Regions from separate parts of the Clostridium swellfunianum genome, predicted to be linked through region 1. Evidence: riboswitches for the same ligand, from Rfam matches in the RefSeq annotation. Region 1 holds a riboswitch; each other region holds the start of a gene.

Region 1 (6,641 bases):
GTTATAAGAACCGCTTAAAAAATTGGACAGTGTAACTACAAAAATACTTTCAGGTCCTTTATATCTTTCCATATAATCATTAGGTGAAGGGCAAGCCGTCTTTGGCGGAGTCTCACATTCACCCATTGCTTTTACATATTGTCTTACGTCTAGGCTTTCATCATCAACATAGCTTTTATCGCCTAATTCTAAAATTAAAGGAGCTATTTCAACATTCATTTGTTTTTTCATTTCATCAGATAAATCACAACTGCTGTCTGCTACTATTTTTATTGCCATATGTATTCCCCCTTATATTGCTGGGTTTTAAATTATTAGTACTGCTCATTGTACTTCTATAATAAAGAGAAATAATCAGTATTTATTATATCTCTTTAAGGTTTATTTTATTAATATAATTGAACTATATCATATATTTGAGGGTTATACTAGTCATATTTATACCAAAGCTTACTCAATCTATAAAAAGTAGCACACTCAATAAATGAGTATGCTGACAAAGGATTATTTTTTAAATTCTACTATGGCTTTAAACAAATCGCCATCAATTTCAATATTAAGCTTGCCATTGTGAAGATCGACAATGCTCTTTGCAATAGCAAGTCCAAGCCCTGATCCTTCAGTTGCTCTAGAGGCATCTCCGCGCTTGAAACGATCAAATATTTCAACTACATCAAAGTCCATCTCATAGGCTGATATATTTTTTATTGTTATGGTGACGTGGTTTTCAGTCTCAACTAAATCAATGTAAACTCTCGTGTTTACTTGAGAGTATTTTAATGTATTTCCAATAAGATTTTCAAAAACTCTCCAAATCTTTTTTCCATCTAGATTTGCGTAAACCTTATGATGAGGTATATTTACTTTAAAGCCTAAAGCAGAAGTTTTTATTTTTTCATCAAATTCAGCAAGAGATTGTGTTAAAAGTTGAGCAACATCTACTTTTTCAATATTAAGCTCTACAGAACCTGAAGCCATTTTTGATGCTTCGAATAAGTCTTCTATCAGTACCTTCAGTCTTTGTGTCTTTCTATCTAATACACCGATATAGTCTTTCATTTCTTCTTTAGTTAGTTCCCCACGTTTTAATAAATCTACATAGTTTATTATGGAGGTGAGAGGTGTCTTTAAATCATGAGATACATTTGTTATTAGCTCAGATTTTAGTCTGTCACTTTTCATTTGGTTTTCTACAGCTTTACTGATGCCCAATTTCATATTGTTAATATTGTGAGCAAGTCTTGAAAAGCTGTTGTTTCCCTTTTCCTTTATTGAAAAACTCAAATTCCCTGCAACTATTTCACCTGTTCCTGCAACTATTTTATTTAATAATGAAGATTGCTTGATAATATAAGCAGTAAACAGAGCTATATAAAAAAGAAGGCAAATAACAAATAAATCTTGGTCTCCGCCAGTAATGGACATGGTAATAGCAAAGGTTGCTGAAATAACAATAATAATAGTTGTAATAAAAACAAAACTTCTAAGCAGTAAACTTTTATCTTTTAAACCTTTGTTAAACAAGATTTTTAGTTTATAGGCAGCTCCTCCAGCAAGAAGAGGTTTTAGTCTTTTCTTATTTTTAAGTATATCTATTAGTTCTGGTAAAGAAAGATAAAAATAGAATAAAAGAATGACTTTTAAAGTAAGCGTAAGTAATATACTTAGATTTAATTGATTACCGTAAAATAGAGTTCCGTCTTCTAAAAACCCTGGGATAAAAAGTAAGGCTATAACAAAAGCAATAAATTTTACGTCAAAGGGTATTTTTTTATATAAAGCTTGTATAGATGAGATAGGCTCAGTGACAGCAAGGTTACTTTTTAGAGATAATGTCAATAAAATGATACCTAGTGGTAATGTAAGAGCTAAAATCATGAGTTCAGTTATTGCTCGGAATCTATTTTCATCAAAACTTCTGGATAGTGAAAGATGAGTTCCACCATAAGGAACAATAATGTAACCTTCATAGCCTAAATCTAAAAAAGGGTGGTTATAGATTTCTTGCTTAGAAGATGTAAGAGGTAGATTTATTGTGTACATAGCATTGTTTTTTATATATTCCTTAAAGTCGTTTATATTTGGCAAATTAGTATATATGGTATTAGTTACAGAGTCTTTAAGGTAATATCGCAAATCAGTTTTTGCTTCAAATCTCTTTTTAAGTTTGGAATAATAGTCACTGCTTCTATCGATAAGTTCCTTCTTAAAATCCTCTTCAGTTTTATTATATTCTTTTTTTATATCCTCTAATTTTTTCTTTTTTTCTTCCTCTAGCTTTGCAAGTTTATCCTTGTTTCCTGAACTCTCAGCCGCCTCAATTTGTAAGCTGTAAAAATTTTCTGCTTCCTGTATAGCTTCCTTAAGCTTAGTATCTTGATAAAGGATGGATGACTTTAGTTCTTCCTTACTGATTTTTTCATCTGCTGGCTTACTCAAGTAGTCCTTATAATTAATGTTGTATTCCATGAATAAGGACATAAACTCCACTAGATTATTTTTAAAGTCTTCACTTTTAAAGTAGGCCTGACTTCCTAAAAATTGAACATCGTTTTTAAAGTTTTTCAGAGCTAGGACTGAAAGAGAAAGCATATATAAAGACAAAATAAATGAAACAACTTTTAAACTATTATTTTTCAATCTTATATCCAATACCCCACACCACCTTTAAATATTTTGGTTCCTTTGGATTTATTTCGATTTTTTCTCTAATTCTTCGGATATGCACTGCTACAGTATTTTCTGCATTGTAGCAAGGCTCTCGCCAAACTCTTTCATAAATCTCTTCAATAGAAAACACTCTACCTTTATTAATTAGAAGCAGTTCTAAAATTTTATATTCGATAGGAGTCAGTCTTACTTCATCACCATCGACGCTTACAAGCTTAGTTTCCTGATTAAGAACAAGACCATTAACAGAAAGCTCGTTATTATTTGTTTTAAAGTTTCCTAAATTCATATATCTCCTAAGTTGAGATTTTACCCTTGCCACGAGCTCCATAGGGTTAAAGGGCTTGGTTATATAATCATCTGCACCCACATTAAGACCTAATATTTTATCTGTGTCTTCGGACTTAGCAGATAAAATTATTATAGGAAGATTTTTCTTTTCCCTTATTTTAAAAGTGGCTTTGATGCCGTCCATACGAGGCATCATAATATCCATAAGAATTAAATGAACATCATTTTCCTCAAGCAGCATTAAAGCATCAATGCCATCCTTAGCTTTTAACACACTTATATCTTCATTCTTTAGATATATTTCTATAGCATCTCTAATTTCGTCTTCATCATCAACAACTAAAACATTATATTTACCCATAAGTCCCCCGCCTTTCCTTTAAGATTATACCACCTTCTCATGTGATTTTTTAGTTACATATTTATTATAGAAGTTATTTATTACGATTCAGTATTTAAATTTCTTACAAATTTATTAAGAATGTAGTTTTAAACGAAAAAGGGCAGTTCAGTTGAACTACCCTTTAAGCAATTAATATTTAATTTTTTAGGAACGTCTTAACTTTAGCTGCAAAGTCGTTGAAGGTTTTATCATCATAGTCTGTAGGAACCTCAATATAATTTGGGGTAATTCCTTTTGAGGCAAGCATAGCAAATATTTCTTCCATTAAAATTCCTCTTCTATCAGAGATACTGCAGGTTGGACTATGATTAATTCCTATGATGCCACAAAACTCATAGCCATTCTCCATGTATATTAGTAAATCCTCCAATATAGGTTCAAAAAGTTTCTTGCAAAGCTCTCTGAATTCAGCAGTATCATACTCCTCCTTATTCATTGGCTTTCTTGTGATTCCTAGATATCTAAATTCAGGACAAGGAAGTTGAATTATTCCTACTCCACTATCTATTATATCCTTTGCAAAGCTAAAGGCCCCTCTTGCTCTATCAAGGGGTTCCACTACGCTATTTTGATTAAAAATACAGTGACTTGTTAATAATATTTTTTTGCTTCTCATTATAAACCTCCATTAAAAGTAAAGGACAGAGTAGTTTTTAAAACTATCTATCCTCTTAAGCTATGCTGAAAGATCAGCCCTATTTTTGTATTGAACGGGCACATACTTCATTGCTAAAAGTACCAAAAGACATGAGCCTATCTTATCGATAAAATTTCCTGTAATTCTAGGAATAAAGGCGGCTGTGAAGATTTTCATGCCGGATTTTTGAAGAAATAAAGTAAAATAATCATTTACAGAGCCTGTCAATCCACCAAAGAAACCTACCGTAATTAGTGTCCCTAAAATAGGACAAACTATTGAGAGTATTAAGCCTGAAGCTATGGCATTAACTACGTTAAATTTAAACTTTCTTGCCATATACCCAACAATTAAGCCCACTGCTGCATTAATAATAAAGTAAGGAATATCCTTTGGGCTGCCAGAAAGTATAGGAGTAAGAATATTAGTTAAGCTGCCTACAGTTGCTGCCTGCCAAGGGCCAAATAAAACTGCAATAAAAATTGTTCCTATAGTATCTAAAAATAAAAGTGGAATATTTAGTCTCGTTACAACTGTGCCAAGAACTATATTCATAGCAATAGCCATAGCACCCATAGATAGTAAAAATACTTTTTTGTTATTCATCGTAAACCCCCTTGTATTATTGTTAAGCTCGTAAAGGCTATTAACCTTATCGCTCTTAAGAGTATATATCAATATTTATTCTAAGAGGGGCTGCACAATAAGTAAAATAGATAATTTCTATATTTGACAACCTAGGTATTAATAATATTAATACAGCTTTTAAAATTTCTAGAAAATTATGAATAACTCATTGTATTGTACAAGCTACTATGGTACAATATGGAATAGAATTAAATATATAGAAAAGAGCAAATTCTCTGAAAGGGGAAGACGCAAAGCCACGGGTCTAAGGACAAGCAATTGTCTATGACGGCCGGGTTGCCTATGGAAGTATATCTAAGAGTGATAGGCATGCGTTCTATTACTTTTTTTGCACTTCGGGCACTCTATAAGTTTAATTTAAAATTTATACTTATATTGTACGGGAGGGTATACTCATGAAAAAACTTTTAAGTGGAATTACTACAATGATGCTGGTAATTGGTTTGTTCACAACAGGTGTACAAGCTAAGGAGCTAAACACACAAGAACTTAAACAGATGATTGAACAGACTAACAAGGAAATCTACGAATTAATTAATGAGGCAGATGATAAAGGGGATGCTCTTGTTATAAGCTATGAAGCCAACAAGATAAGTGAAAAACAGCTAAATCATAAATTGGACCAGATTATCGGGCAATTAATAGATTTCACAAGCAATAAAACAGAGAAGGTTATAAAAGAGGCTGCTAAAAATGGAGTTGAATTGGAAGCTCAATGGATTGAAGTTGAGATTGGTGGAAGAACTGTACTGGTAGATCCTTTAATTACTGGTGGATTTTAAATTAATATTATAATAGATTTTAGGAGATTATAAAAACTTAAATTAGTAGTTATAGTCTCTTTTAATTTTATAATTATGGAAAACCCTTGAAAGGAAAATTAAAAGTAGGTAGAATTAAATAAGAATATGTAATATTAGTGTTGAAATAGAGGTTGAAGCATTATGGGTTTATATTTAGGAAAAAGTGATAGTTGTATAGAAAGAGTTGAGAAAAAAGTAGAGAAACTAAGTCTCCTAGCCAGGGGTGATGGGATTGAAATAATGAAGGAAGTAGTGCAGCCTAATGTAATATTTCATGTTGCCCCAGGAATTGATGAAGGACTAATGGAGTTTTTTTATATTATTAGCGGAACAGTGGTTTGTGAAAAAGGAGAAGAAACTATAACTTTAGGTGCAGGAGAATACTTTTATGTTAAAGACTTGAAGGAATCGGTATACCTTAAGACTATAACTGAGGTGTCTATGCTTTATGTAGCAAATCAGCCAGTTTTCCATTTTCTTAGTGACGTAATAAAAAATATTACTGAAATGAGGCAACAGGTTGAAAAAAAGGATATGTATACTCATGATCACGGCTTAAGACTTGAAGGTTATGCTATAAGGATTGGGCAGAAACTAAATATGACTAAAGCAAGATTGTTAAATTTAGGCTATGCGGCAGGCTTTCACGACTTAGGAAAGATAAATGTACCAGATGAAGTCTTGAAGAAGCCAGGTAAGCTTACTAACGAAGAGTTTGAATATATTAAAAAGCATCCAGCTGATGGTGCAGTTATAATTGAAAACACTTTCATAAAGGATTGTGCTATGGCAATCCTGCAGCATCATGAGAGATTGGACGGCAGCGGATATCCTAATAAATTAAAAGGTGATGAAATTTCTTTAGAGGGAAAAATAATCGCTGTAGTTGATACCTACGATGCAATGACGTCTGATAGGCCATATAGAAAAGGTATGGATCCTAAAGTTGCCTTTGCAGAGATAAAAAGCTTAGTAGGGAAGCATTATGATGAGAAAATAGTAGCCTGCTTTGAAGAGGTTTTAAAGGAAGAAGGATTATTATAATATTTAAAGGCTTAGGTAGAATATATAATACCTAGGTCTTTATATTTTATAAGATTGTATGAGGTAAAAAATATGAAAGTAATAGAGAGCTTTATTATGTCAAAAACGGGCGTTCTTGAACAGTGCGAAGACAAGATATTTATAA
Region 2 (6,641 bases), 800 kb from region 1:
TAGTTTCATAGTTAAAACCCTATATAGGGTTTTAAATTCAACTATTAACTTATACATGTCCTAAAAAGGCTTAAAGCTGCCTGTTTTATGACATGTATAGGTTTAGTTTCATAGTTAAAACCCTATAATTGCATTTACAAAAATATCTGACAGTGTTTTTATATATTCTTTTAACATATTTTCATCTCTAAGGTCTATATTTGAAAAGTCTTTAAAAATACATGGAAAGATTCCCATGAAGAGGCTTGAGGCTGTTAATTGAATGACAGCAATTTTATTTTTCTCTTTATCAGAAGCAGGCTGCTTATTTACTTTTCTGCAAAGCTCCTCACATAAAGCATTTAATTTATTAATAAAGACACCATTATAATTATTATTAAAGAATGGCTCATATAGTACTGCCTTTACAATATTGGGATATCTAATAGTTCCTTGAAGAATATATAGAAGCAATTCTTCTACTATTTTTCTTAAGTCCATGTCCTTGTTAATAATTTCGGTAAAGTCCATCATGAAATCTTTTTGTATATAATCAAAAGCTTCTTCAATAAGCTTTTCTTTTGAACCAAAATGGTAATTGATAGCTGCACTGTTTACGTTGGCTTCTTTTCCAATACTTCTTATTGTTACAGCATTAATTCCTTCTTTTTCAATACACCCAATAGTGGCTAGTATTATCTTTTGTTTTGTAGAAAGCTCCATGCTTACACCTCAATTTCATCAAAAAAATAATAATCACATGATTTAATCAAGTGATTAAATCATGTGATTATTATAGCTTGTAAATTATTTATAGTCAATAATAGCTGGGAATATTCATTTTAAGAAGCTTAAAATATTAATTTAATTTCTTTATTGATGGAGCTAAGACTTTGAGCGTTAAGGATAATACCTTATATAGAAATGGCAACTAACAACATAAAATGTAATTATCATACAGTATTCTGAAGATTTTGTGAAGAATGTCTTTTTTTGTGGAAAATGTAACAATGTAATAGTAATATTGGTAAAGTGAGGTGTTTAAGAATATGGGAGATGAGAAAAATGAATATTCGTTTTAAAACAAGAGGAAAGTTACTTTCATTGATTATTTCTACAATTTTAATTTTTAGCATAGTTGTTAGCGTGATTATTTATGTTCAGTTTAACAGCTTCATAACTAACAGTACTCTTAGGACAAGTTCAAACCTAAGCATGGAATTAATCAATCAGGAATATAAAGGCGACTGGAGCATAGTGAATGACAAACTATATAAGGGAAGCAAATTAATCAACGATGATACTGAGATGCTTGACAGCATTAAAAAGAGAGCTAATGTTGAGTGCACAATATTCCTAAAAGACACAAGAATTGCTACAACTATACCTGATAACAATGGCAGGGCAACAGGAACAAAAGCAGAAGAAAAGGTTATAGATACCGTTATAGCTAAAGGAACTGAGTATGTAGGTACTTCAACTGTTTTAAATGAACCATATAAAGCAATATACCTTCCTATAAAAGATAAAAATGGTTCAAATATAGGTATGTTCTTTATTGGAATGGATAAGAAAGTTATAGGCAGTCAAGTAAATGAAATACTAATAAAAATTTCTAGATTTACGCTTATACTAATCCTAGCATCAATAGTAGGAATGATGTTCTTTGCTACTAAATTTATAGTAAAACCTCTCAACAATACAAAGAAGTATCTGGGATTGCTATCAAACGGCGATTTATCCTTTGATATATCTAATGAATACTTAAAGAGGGATGATGAATTTGGTGAAATTACAAATGCCATAAAGTCTACGCAGGATTCAATTAAAGAGATGATTAAATCCATAAAGCAAAGCTCTGAAAATATTGATACTCAATCAGAAACCTTAACTGCAGTATCTGAAGAAATGGCAGCAGCCTCAAGCAATGTAACATCAGCAATACAAGATGTAGCAAAGGGTGCAGAGAATCAAACAGAGCGTTTGATGAAGGTTTCAGATATAACAAATAAATTTGGTTCACAGTTAGAAAACATAATACAAGCCATCGAAGAAGTTGATAAGAATGCAAATGAAATTGATAATATAGCAAACGACAGCAATAGCAAGATAGATAATCTGGCACAATCAATTAATGCAGTTAAAAGCGCATTCAATGATTTCTCAGATAAAATATCAAACTTAGGAACAAAAATTAACAAAATAAATGATATTTCCAACCTGATAAACGGAATAGCAAGTCAAACGAACCTTCTAGCACTTAATGCGGCTATTGAAGCAGCCAGAGCAGGTGAAGCAGGAAGGGGCTTTGCAGTTGTTGCTGACGAAATAAGAAAGCTTGCTGAAGAAAGTAAAAGTTCATCCGAGACTATTAATTCTCTAATAAGTGATATATCAAAAAACAGCAACAGTATGGTTAGCACCTCAAAGGAAATGAGCGATGAATTATCAAGCGAAATGGAGATAGTGAATGCAGCTATAAAATCCTTTGACAGTATTGTTAATGCCATAAGAGCTATAATTCCTAAAATACAGGAAGTAAATAACTCTTCAACTTCACTGCATAAAGATAAAGATATAGTAATGGAAAAGATAGAAGAAGTTGCATCAGTTGCCGTTCAGATGTCCGCATCCTCAGAGGAGATATCAGCATCCACAGAAGAAGTAAGTGCATCAACGGAAGAAGTGGCGGGAGCTGCACAAAACTTATGCAATATGACTAGAGAAATGCTGGAGAATGTAAATAAGTTTAAGTTGTAGGGGAAAAGGCGTCCTTAGGGGCGCCTTTTAATTTTATAAAAATCTAGCGAGATTACATATTATAACATGATTTTACATAATACGCGTTAAATACATATTAAATGCTTATTTAAACAAATATTGACAAAAAACTACTATTAATGTAGAATTTATTTTGTATTCTAAGGGCAAAACTACTGAAAGGTAGTGACGCAAAGCTACGAGTCTAAAGCGATGATTCGCCATGATAGTCGGGTTGCCGTTCACATTATAAAATTGTTTGCAAAATAATTGTATTGTGGGTAGGTAGCTATTGTGCTATCTATCCATTTTTTGTTTTTTGATATTAGTTAAAAACATAGGAAACCGTTTTAAAGAAGCTATGATAGGGGGCATGCTTTATGAAATTACAATCAATAAGACAGTCTATAAACTTTTGTGACTTAACCTGTTGGTATCAGCCTATTTACGACGTGAAGAGCGATATACTGCTTGGATATGAAGCTCTTATGCGTGATAAAAAACGTATCACATTAGATCCAATGGAAGTTTTTCAGAATGCACAGCTATTAGGGGAGCACAATATACTGGATAAACATTTAATTATTAAGGCACAGCAGCTTTTTGGGAAGTTAAAGGAGTATTCTTTGTTTATAAATATCCTTCCTTCGACATTGCTGCAAAGAGATTTTATTTCTTGGTGGGATAAGCATTCAGAAAATATCCCTAATATCGTATTAGAGCTGTCAGAAACCGAACGTATTGATGACTGGCAATTGCTTAAATCAACTTTAGAACAATTGAGAGCAAGGAATGTAAAATTTGCTGTAGACGATATGGGAATGGGATATACATCACCTCAGTATTGGATAGAACTAGAACCGGAGTACATCAAGTTAGATAAATACTATCTTCTAAATGCGGTAAACGATAAGAAAAAGCAGCGGATCATTGAGAGCCTTATAAGAATGGTTGGGGACTCTGCGCAAATTATCATTGAAGGTATTGAGGATGCAGAAACCTTAGAATTAGTAAAGGGATTAGGCGCTTGCTATGCTCAAGGATATTTACTTGGTATGCCATCTCCAATCAATAAAATTGACAATAGTTTATCAGTTTTGTTATAAAGGCAGAATCCTTGAGGATGCTATTTTTATAGTAATAAATCAAAGGGACTTTCACAACATGAAGTGAAAGATAAGGAGTGTTAATTTAAATGATTAACGCTCCTTCTTATTAAGGATATATAATTATTTATATATTAAAGGATTTTTTTCTATAGTCTGAAGGCAAGCAGCCCATGCATTTACTAAACATTCTAGAAAAATGATGTGCTTCATTAAAACCTACTCTATTCATTATTTCAGATATTGGAAGCATTGTATCTCTTAGCATTACAGCGGATAGTTTAATCCTTAACTTAATAAGGTAATCTTTAATAGACATTCCTGTTGAGGCACGAAACTTTTCAGACAAGGTTGTTCTGTTTATATGGAAGATTTGTGTTAAATCCTCGATTGTAATTTTGTCCTGATAATTTGAATGCAAATATAGAAGCACTTCATTTAAATCCGCAGAACTATTGGGAAGGTGGAGTTTTTCCTCTGTTTGTAAATTGGTATACACATATTGTATTATAAACAATATTTCCAGGAAGAAAGAGCGGGAACGGCACACCCAGTAAAGACCATCGCAGGGATTTATCTCGTCATATAGCATTTTATAAAGCTGGGACACTCTTTTATACATAGCAAGTCCAATTTCAATATATGCATTTGCTTTTTCAGTCCTAAAGAGGAAGGGCTCCAGATAAAAATAGTCCTGAATATTTGTGAACTTATTAAATTCTGAAATGTCGTATATTTTTTCTAGGGTAAAGGAACTATCAATAACTGTCGGATCAAAATAAATAACGTGAGCATTCACACCGCAATCCTTCTAAGGAAAGACAAAAAAGCTGCTCATATATAAAATATAAACAGCCTTAAAAATTTATTGTTTAAGATAGCCCTTAAATTGTGCTGTCATAGCCTCTAGAGGGATGTTCTGATAGTTGCTTACCACTATTGCTACTATATCTTCATCCACCGCTCTTAGAATATAGCTTCTATAGCCTGAGGCGTTTCCATAATGCTCATAGCTTTTGTTTCCTTTTGAGTCTTTAAGTATATACCAGCCATAACCGTAGCTGTTTTTATTAGGAGTATATATCTTTTCATAGGATTCTTTGCTTATCAATTTCTGCTCTTTTAAAGCACTTTCCCACTTGATGAGGTCTTCCACTGTAGAGCAAAGAGCTACTGAGCCAAGGGAGTAGCCGATATTTGTTAGGTTCCAGGGCGTTTCTACCTTTTCTTTCTTCTCCGAGGAATATCCCGTTGCTAGATTTTCTATCCGTCCAGTATCATCTCTGAAGGAAGTATTATTCATATTAAGAGGCTTAAATATATCTTCAGTGAAATACTCATTGAGGGTTTTACTAGAAAGCTTTTCTATTATATAGCCCAGAAGAATATATCCTGTATTGCTGTATTCAAAGGTTGTTCCTGGCTTAGAAAGAAGCTTAACCTTCTCATCCTTGCCTTCTTTGCCAAAGTTTTTATAGGAGGGCCTGAACTTTCTGATGTCGAACTCCAAAGAGTGCTGAGGCAGGCCTGAAGTATGGGTTAATAATTGATGGATAGTTATTTCGTTTCCATAAGGAAAACTAGGCAGATACTTATCGATAGTATCAGTTACAGCTAAAAGCTTCTTTTCCTCAAGCTGCATTATAGAAGCAGCGGTTATTTGCTTTGTTAAGGAGGCTATATCAAATTTGGTTTGCTTTGTGACTGCAGTACCTTTTTCAAAGTCAGCTTTGCCATAGCCTTTATCCAGAAGTACAGTACCCTTTTTAGATATATACACATACCCGCTAAAGATATCCGTTCCATAAAAATCAGTAAACTCCTTATCAAGCTTTGTCTTAAGCTCTACAAGCTTTGGATCTTCTACAGGAGAGCTTGAGGTTTTGACACCAGATTTTGCACCACAGCCAGCAGCTGTCGTTACTAGTAGCAGCGAGGCCGTTATAATAGATATAATTCTTTTCATAATATTGCCGCCTTTCCAGAATAAATTAACCTTATTTGTATTCAAAAACTTTTATGGGATGCTTTCAGTTCCTATACCTCCTATAAAGAAAGGAAGTGGTATATTTTAGTTAATATTACCACAAATTGTTAGGATACGGTATATATTTTTGGCAGCAGGAATGAGCTTTTTGACAAAATGTTAGGCATTGACAACAGTGATATGTATACCCCTAATGTTACTTTCCTAAAGAGTGGGCAGTCAATTCAACTTTTTACTTTTTTCAGCCTAAACAATGATATGAAGCCTTATATGAATTATGACCAGATGATTTAACTTGTTAAGATAATAGCTGGATGTATGTAAGTGACACTATAGTATATTTTAACAAGTTTTATAGTGCTATAATTAATCTATAGAGAACTTATAAATTCAGGGGGTATAACCATGGAAAAATCCTTTATCGACGTTGTTAAATCAACAAAGTACAAGCTAACTGGCAATGGCCCGAGAAACTTTGGAGCACTTATGGAAGCCTTTGAAAATCTTGATCCTTCCACAGCTTCAGATATGTACGGAGCCGGAGCAGTTATAAATGATTTCGAAGAAGAAATGGCAAAGCTATTAGGAAAGGAAAAAGCAGGTTTTTTCCCAAGCGGAACAATGGCCCAGCAAATTGCTCTTAGAATATGGTCTGATAGATTAAATATAAACCAGGTAGCCTACCATCCTCTATGCCATCTGGAAATCCACGAACAGGACGGCTTAAAGGTGCTTCACAATTTAGGGAGTGTTCTTTTAGGTGAAAGCAACCGCCTTTTCACACTTGAAGAAATTAAAGCAATAAACGA
Region 3 (6,641 bases), 1.4 Mb from region 1:
ACCACTTAAGACAGTCATCATTTTATATCCAAATATTGAAGGCACATAAGATTTATTTTCTCTGTTATTTATTAAGGAATAAAGAGATCCTAAAAATAGTAGTATTAAAAGTCCAAATAACAAATTATTTATCAATTTGATTGTTAATTTCACAACAATTCTCCTTAAAAACATATAAAATTCGATTTCATTCGAATTATAGACATAAATGTAAAAAATATACATAATATTCAGACAAAATATAAATATTTAGCATTAAAGGAGTCTACTTACTCATGTTGTCTAGCAGTTCTCTAGTGCTTGTATATTTATATAGCTACCTGAATTATAATTAAGAGCATAACAAAAGGGAGTATATCACTCCCTCAAAAAATCCTTCATTCATTAAGTTGAAATTTCTATAGACCCTACATCCTTCTTACCACTAGATTTTACTTCTATTTGATCATTATTTAGCTCATAAACATAAACCACATTTTCATCTATAGCATAAAACGTTGGCTTTTCAGATAACTCTAGCACTTTCTTATATAAGACAGGCTTACTTATATCATCAGCAACACGTATTAAATCCTCCATATCTTGAACAAGGATTTGTTTTTCTGACCTAAAGTTAATGTTTCCACCTAGATTAACAATTCTTTCTCCATACTTGCTTAATATCTGTCTTAATTTTGTTTGCGACGGGTCAGCTGCAACCTCTGGATATGTAAATACTATAACAAAAATTAGAGCTATAGTAGAAACAAGTATTAATGCACCATATAAATTAACTCTCTTATAGAAGCTTGGAGAAATAACTTTTTCCACCCCTTCAATTTTGCCGTTTTTCATTTGTTGTAAATTGCCTTTTATCTCAAAATACTTTGAGGTTGGTGGGATTTCCATAGTAGATACTAATTGTTCATTTACTACTCCCTTTTCACTTTCTACATTTACAGATACATTCCAATATATTGTCAATCGTGTTTCAAAATTTATCTTTGAGGCAGCTGTTACTTGTTGAATGAAATCATTATATGTAGATAGCTTTATATTCAGTTGTTTTTCAACAGCTGCTGATTTTTCTTTTCCTTCAAATGCTGTATCTGGTTGAAGTATAAATTCCTTTTTCCAAGCAGGTTTTGTAGCCTTTTCATTTCCTAAAAGCCCCTCTACAACAGCAACAACATTATATTTCCCTTTAACCTTAGCAGGCGAATCCCCCTTGTATTCATATTTAAAATTAGTATTAATATTGTCAACAAAGTCAGTAACATATACTCCATTCTCACCTAGGCTTTTTTGACTATATATAATATTAGGCAGCAAATCTACCGAATAATTAACAACTCCTTTATGGGTATATGTATAGAATGGAACTTTATTTTCAATATATTTATGCTTTCTTATACCAATCACTAACAAAGCTATAAAAACTATAATAGCTATTGAAATCACAATAATACTAGCTAATTTTAAATACCTATTAATCTTAAAGAGCTTTATACTTCTTTCTTTCTTTTGCTTCATGCCAGCACTCTCCCCAAAAATAATTAATTATATATATTTATACAAATTCAAAAGCTGCTTCTCCTAAAACTCCACTTTTTCCTTTGGAACATCATTTCTACTTTTTAGTATTAGAGTTGGCCATCCTATCTTTGGTATAACTCCAATGACTTTTCCTTTAATATTTTCAATTGCAACTAACTCTCTATCTGCCGTACTGTTATTATCACCTTTAGTTTCATACTTAACTTGCTGTTCGTCATTTTTTACGCTAATAATTCTATGGAAAATATATATATTATCGCTTTTAAATTTAATAACATCTCCAACCTTTATATCATCAGGCTTAAGCTTTCTAACTAACACCATATCGCCTGGATCTATCATAGGTTTCATGCTTCCAGTTGCTATAACCGCTGGAGACACAGGGAAAACTCCAAAGGAGAACCACATTATCCCTATAGATAAAGTAGCTGTTATAATCCACCCCAAAGGGTTTTCTTTCTCTTCAAAATTCTTTTTTCTACCTTTTATCTGACTAAAATAAATAAATTGGATAAACATAAGGCTAAAGATAGGTACTAAACCTCCGATAACTGCCTGGGTAATCCATTTTAAATTGGGTAGAATGGGAAACACCCATGTAAAGCTCTCTATAACTCCTATATATATTATAGAAACTACTGAGCCACCAAGATATGATAAATAACATGCTAAAATATTCTTAGAAAGCTCCGGTATTACGTATTGCGCTATATATTGAACAATCTTTTGAGTACCCTGTAATGTTGATATTCTATTAAATGGCAAACTGAGAAAAGTGAATATAATCGAAATAGTAACTATATTAAAATATAAGTATTTTTCTGAGCTTTTATTTACAATACGTGCTCTAATAATTTCTCTTCCTAATAGAGTGGTTATTACTATAAATAGGTTTTTTATAATTCCAATAAAAGATAAATCATAGGGACTCTTTCCAAATCCATCAATTAGTCCGCCGCCCATTGTTATAACAATATATATAAAGGCCAAATATCCAGCCCACCATCTTAAAAAACTGTATAACCTTATCTTAGCTTTTGGTCGTATCTTTGAAAAAAATATAATTAAGCATGATATTACTATCCATATAGCCGGCTTAATAGCATATATAAATACTGTACTGCTATTGAAAGAAACAGCTCTTAAATTTTCTAGCAAATATATAGCCATCATTAGTGCTATAAGAAAACTAGACTTGGCTGCATTTTTTATTCCTCCACCTTTTATCATTAGAGTTCCTCCATATATTAATAAATGTATAATAATTTTGCACTACTTACTGTTAACCAAAGCAACAACCTGAGAGCGCTGCTTCAGGTTCATCTTAAGTAGTATATTACTAACATGTTTCTTAACGGTATTTTCAGATATAAAAAGCTTTTTTGCTATATCCTCATTGCTAAACCCCTTACCAAGCTCTAGCAACACTTCTTTTTCCCTATCAGTTAATTGACTTATCAAATTATTTTCCTTTTCCCTATGACTATAATCAATAATCCCTGGATCATAATATTTCTTGCCTCTATTTATAGATTTAACTGCATAAAAAAGATCCTCAAAAAATGCATCTTTAAGCATATAACCATCCACACCTATCTGCTCACCCTTTAAGAAATCTTCCTGTGATATGAATGTAGTTAATATCATAAATTTGGTAGTATTACTTAACTTCTTGCTTCTTGCCACAATATCTAGTCCATTCTCGTTCCCTAACTTTAAATCAATAATAGCAATATCAGGCTGTTCTTTAGTAATTAAACTAACAGCATCAGTAATATTAGATGCTTCTTTTACCATTTCTATATCTTTCTCTTCCTTCAAAACTGAAATAAGTCCCCTTCTTACTAATGGATGATCATCAACAATTACTAACCTCATACTACTACCTCCACATCGCTTAAAGTATTATTAGGGAATAACACATCGACCCTTGTTCCTTCGTTATCTGAACTATTGATTTTAATTTTTCCACTAAATAGATATACTAAATTAAATATATTTGAAAGACCTAAGCCTCCATTCTTTGCTTTGGTTCTATCATCTACATTAAAACCTATTCCATTATCAATAATTTCTAAGCTTGTATAGCTCCTTTCTATATGTATCAGAATTTTAATACTAGTTGACTTGCCATGCCTCACGGAATTTCCAATACATTCACAAATAATTCTGTATAATGCCTTTTTAACATCAGTGCTTATAAATTCCTCATCACCTACTAAATCAAATAGTATATCTACATTATTAAGCTTAGATATATCTTCAATAAAAGATTCTATATTTTCCTTAAATGCACTATGTCCTTTTTTCTTCCAGCTAAGCCTATAAATTGTTTCCCTTAATTCCTTTATTGAATTATTTATAGAATCTCTAATAGCATTAAGATCTTCAATAACATCTACTGAATAGTTGTTCATCACCTTTTTAGTTAATGAATGGATTCCACATGCTGCTGCAAATAGCCTTTGACTAACACTATCATGAATTTCATTCGCTATTCGATTTTGTTCTTCACTTATTACTAACCTCTCATTGATTTGCTCTAATTCATTTTTTTCAAACACAACAGAACTTAAAGATGCTAAAAATCTTAATTGATCTATGTTTTCTCTTATAATAACTTTATCTTGACTTAAATTTATTTCAACTCCTAGTATTCCATATATTTTATTTAAGGACTTTACAGTGACAGCGATATAATCATAATTGCCTTCAAATATATAAACAGGTTCATCAGAGTCCTTAATATCATTTAAGTTATTGGTAATTACTTTACTTATTGCGTGTTTTGAGTATTCAGGTATATTGTTATCAAATAGTATAAGTAATTCGCCACTAGCGCAAGGTTCGAAAAAAAATACATTGTTTGCTTTAGTGATTTTCTTAGTATAGTCTACAAGTAATCTTATTGACTTATCTCCATTTTTTACATTTACAAACGAATACACCGCTTGATAGAGAGACATTGTATACTCCATAGACTCATTTAGTCTTTTATTTGTATTGGCTAATTGATTATTTAATATCTTAAGCTGTTCCCTTTCTCTTCCTATTTTATCTGCTAGCTTAAATAATAAATATATGGCCAATGTAATTAACACGAAGCTAAGTATTAGATTTGAATTGATTATTAAATTTTTTTCAAGGTTATGATCTGCTTTATTAAATATGTAGGCAGAAACTTCAGAAGAAACAATAAGATAAAAAATTAAGTTTATCATGCAATAATATATATTTAAAAAATGTATATTAATTAGAATTGTATTTAGTGAATACCATATATAGGGGCTGTTTATTCCTCCTGTAGGTATCAAAATCACTGTATTTACTATAATTTCAATTAAAATTAACAGCTTAATAATTGTCTTACCTGCATCCACTTTAATATACAAGTAATTTAAGATAATGGATGATATGCTTAAGCATAAAATCATTATTAATTTATTATTTATAGAAGATTGATTATTTGTAATCAAATAGAACAGAGAAGTTATTGCAAGTGAAAAATATCTATATAGATAAATTATTTTTATATCATCTGACATATGCTTTATTTTAACTAAATTTTTCAACACACTTATCACTTAAATTCCTTCCCTTCATCAACACTTAATTCCTATTTGTTTTTAATTTTTATTACAAATAAAAAAACCAACGAAAATAATTTTTCATTGGCCGGTTGCACCACTGGCTCAATATACACCAGGTGCCCAATTGCAGTGTATATTTCTTTGCCTCCATTATATTTAACTTTCCTACTTATTATATCACCTAATTGTATATTATTTCCAAATGATTTATGTGTCATTTTTTTATTTTTTATAGACAAATTTTGTTTTAATCATACCTTTCATTTGCTTTAATCAAACTTTATGACATCTTAATACAGCAAATTTAAAAAGACAGGGTTAGTTCATTCTATCCCTGCCTTCTTATTATGGTATATTCTTATTAAATTGTTGGAAATTAATTTTTATATCAAATAAAACTGTTTGTTTCTGGAGTTGATTCTGATCTTCATTAAGATTTGGAAAATATATAACAGTATTATTAGCCCAATCCTTATTAAATGAAGGAACTTTCTGTTTTACTTTATCTGCATACTTTTCCGGAACTCCAAACAGAATATAATCTTCCGAATCCATTCTCAATCCCTTAAGAATTGAATTTAAATTTCTCTGAAGTTCAGCCAACGTTCCAACAAAGTAACCCTCCATAGGTTCATTTTGAGAATCATATTTTACCTTTCCAGTCTTATCAAATAAAGTATATCCTCCAGCTATAACTAAGCTCTGTTTTAGCAGCGTATTATCGATAGGAAAATCCACTTTGATCTCTGAGATTGCAGCAGGTATTGTACCAACATTTTGAGCTTTAGAATTATACAACACCATTGCCCCTGGATATAAATCCTTAACAGATATAGACAACTTTTTATTGTTATCTGAAATCTCTGTTGGTTGAAGCTTCACATAATTTTGCGTTGCATCATCTATGCTAAAAATAGATGATGCAGATCCATTTGAATCTTTCATAAATTCAATATTTAATTGTCCCGTTGAAACGGTATTAAAAACCGTTAAATCATCCTGCCAAGCAGCAAAGCCTATACCCATTAGACTAAGCGCAGCAACAAAGCTTATACACAATAATTTTATCTTTCTCATAAATGCTTACACCTTTAGATAATGTTATAATTAAATTATCTTATTATCACCTTTTCATATGTTAAGATTTTTTTTCGACTTAACTAAATATATATTAATAAAGCAGGTTTATAACCTGCTTTATTAAATTAAGATTAATTTATTTGTTAAATTGTTGATAAACAGCTGTAGCTGTAAATGTTGCATCTGAAGTTTGTGGAGCATTCTCTCCAACTGTCATTGTAATTGTTACATTCTTTTGTTCAGTCACAGCTAAAGTAGGTTGGCTAGTTGTACTAACTGTTAACCAGCTAGGAACATTACTAAATGTAAATGTACCATTCTTTACAGGTATTGTTCCATTATTCTTTACCGGAAGAGTAACTGTTGCAACAGCTCCTGGATATAAATTATCTAAATCAATAGTTGCAGTATTTTCACTACCACTAGCAGTTCCAA

Evidence for each region. Region 1 has a riboswitch for cyclic di-GMP ahead of NBE98_RS05900 (hypothetical protein). Riboswitches for the same ligand answer to the same signal wherever they lie in the genome.
Region 2: another riboswitch for cyclic di-GMP. It lies ahead of NBE98_RS02460 (EAL domain-containing protein); the one in region 1 lies ahead of NBE98_RS05900 (hypothetical protein).
Region 3: another riboswitch for cyclic di-GMP. It lies ahead of NBE98_RS22540 (sensor histidine kinase); the one in region 1 lies ahead of NBE98_RS05900 (hypothetical protein).

Annotation. Positions count from the first base shown of each region.
Region 1 is NZ_JAMOFV010000006.1:1,296,775-1,303,415, reverse strand. Features, by position in the region: gene NBE98_RS05925 (DegV family protein) at 1-279, opposite strand, end outside; gene NBE98_RS05920 (HAMP domain-containing sensor histidine kinase) at 505-2,652, opposite strand; gene NBE98_RS05915 (response regulator transcription factor) at 2,630-3,322, opposite strand; gene NBE98_RS05910 (CD3072 family TudS-related putative desulfidase) at 3,501-3,980, opposite strand; gene NBE98_RS05905 (CD3073 family putative ECF transporter S component) at 4,041-4,607, opposite strand; cyclic di-GMP riboswitch class I at 4,845-4,933, shown strand; gene NBE98_RS05900 (hypothetical protein) at 5,045-5,431, shown strand; gene NBE98_RS05895 (HD domain-containing phosphohydrolase) at 5,594-6,496, shown strand; gene NBE98_RS05890 (hypothetical protein) at 6,569-6,641, shown strand, end outside.
Region 2 is NZ_JAMOFV010000006.1:495,499-502,139, forward strand. Features, by position in the region: gene NBE98_RS02450 (TetR/AcrR family transcriptional regulator) at 115-702, opposite strand; gene NBE98_RS02455 (methyl-accepting chemotaxis protein) at 1,045-2,739, shown strand; cyclic di-GMP riboswitch class I at 2,896-2,982, shown strand; gene NBE98_RS02460 (EAL domain-containing protein) at 3,120-3,845, shown strand; gene NBE98_RS02465 (helix-turn-helix domain-containing protein) at 3,973-4,644, opposite strand; gene NBE98_RS02470 (serine hydrolase domain-containing protein) at 4,711-5,811, opposite strand; gene NBE98_RS02475 (threonine aldolase family protein) at 6,238-6,641, shown strand, end outside.
Region 3 is NZ_JAMOFV010000006.1:2,737,015-2,743,655, forward strand. Features, by position in the region: gene NBE98_RS13065 (signal peptidase I) at 1-153, opposite strand, end outside; gene NBE98_RS13070 (DUF5305 family protein) at 385-1,512, opposite strand; gene NBE98_RS13075 (signal peptidase I) at 1,576-2,766, opposite strand; gene NBE98_RS13080 (response regulator) at 2,809-3,414, opposite strand; gene NBE98_RS22540 (sensor histidine kinase) at 3,411-5,120, opposite strand; cyclic di-GMP riboswitch class II at 5,201-5,284, opposite strand; gene NBE98_RS13090 (hypothetical protein) at 5,472-6,203, opposite strand; gene NBE98_RS13095 (SipW-dependent-type signal peptide-containing protein) at 6,343-6,641, opposite strand, start outside.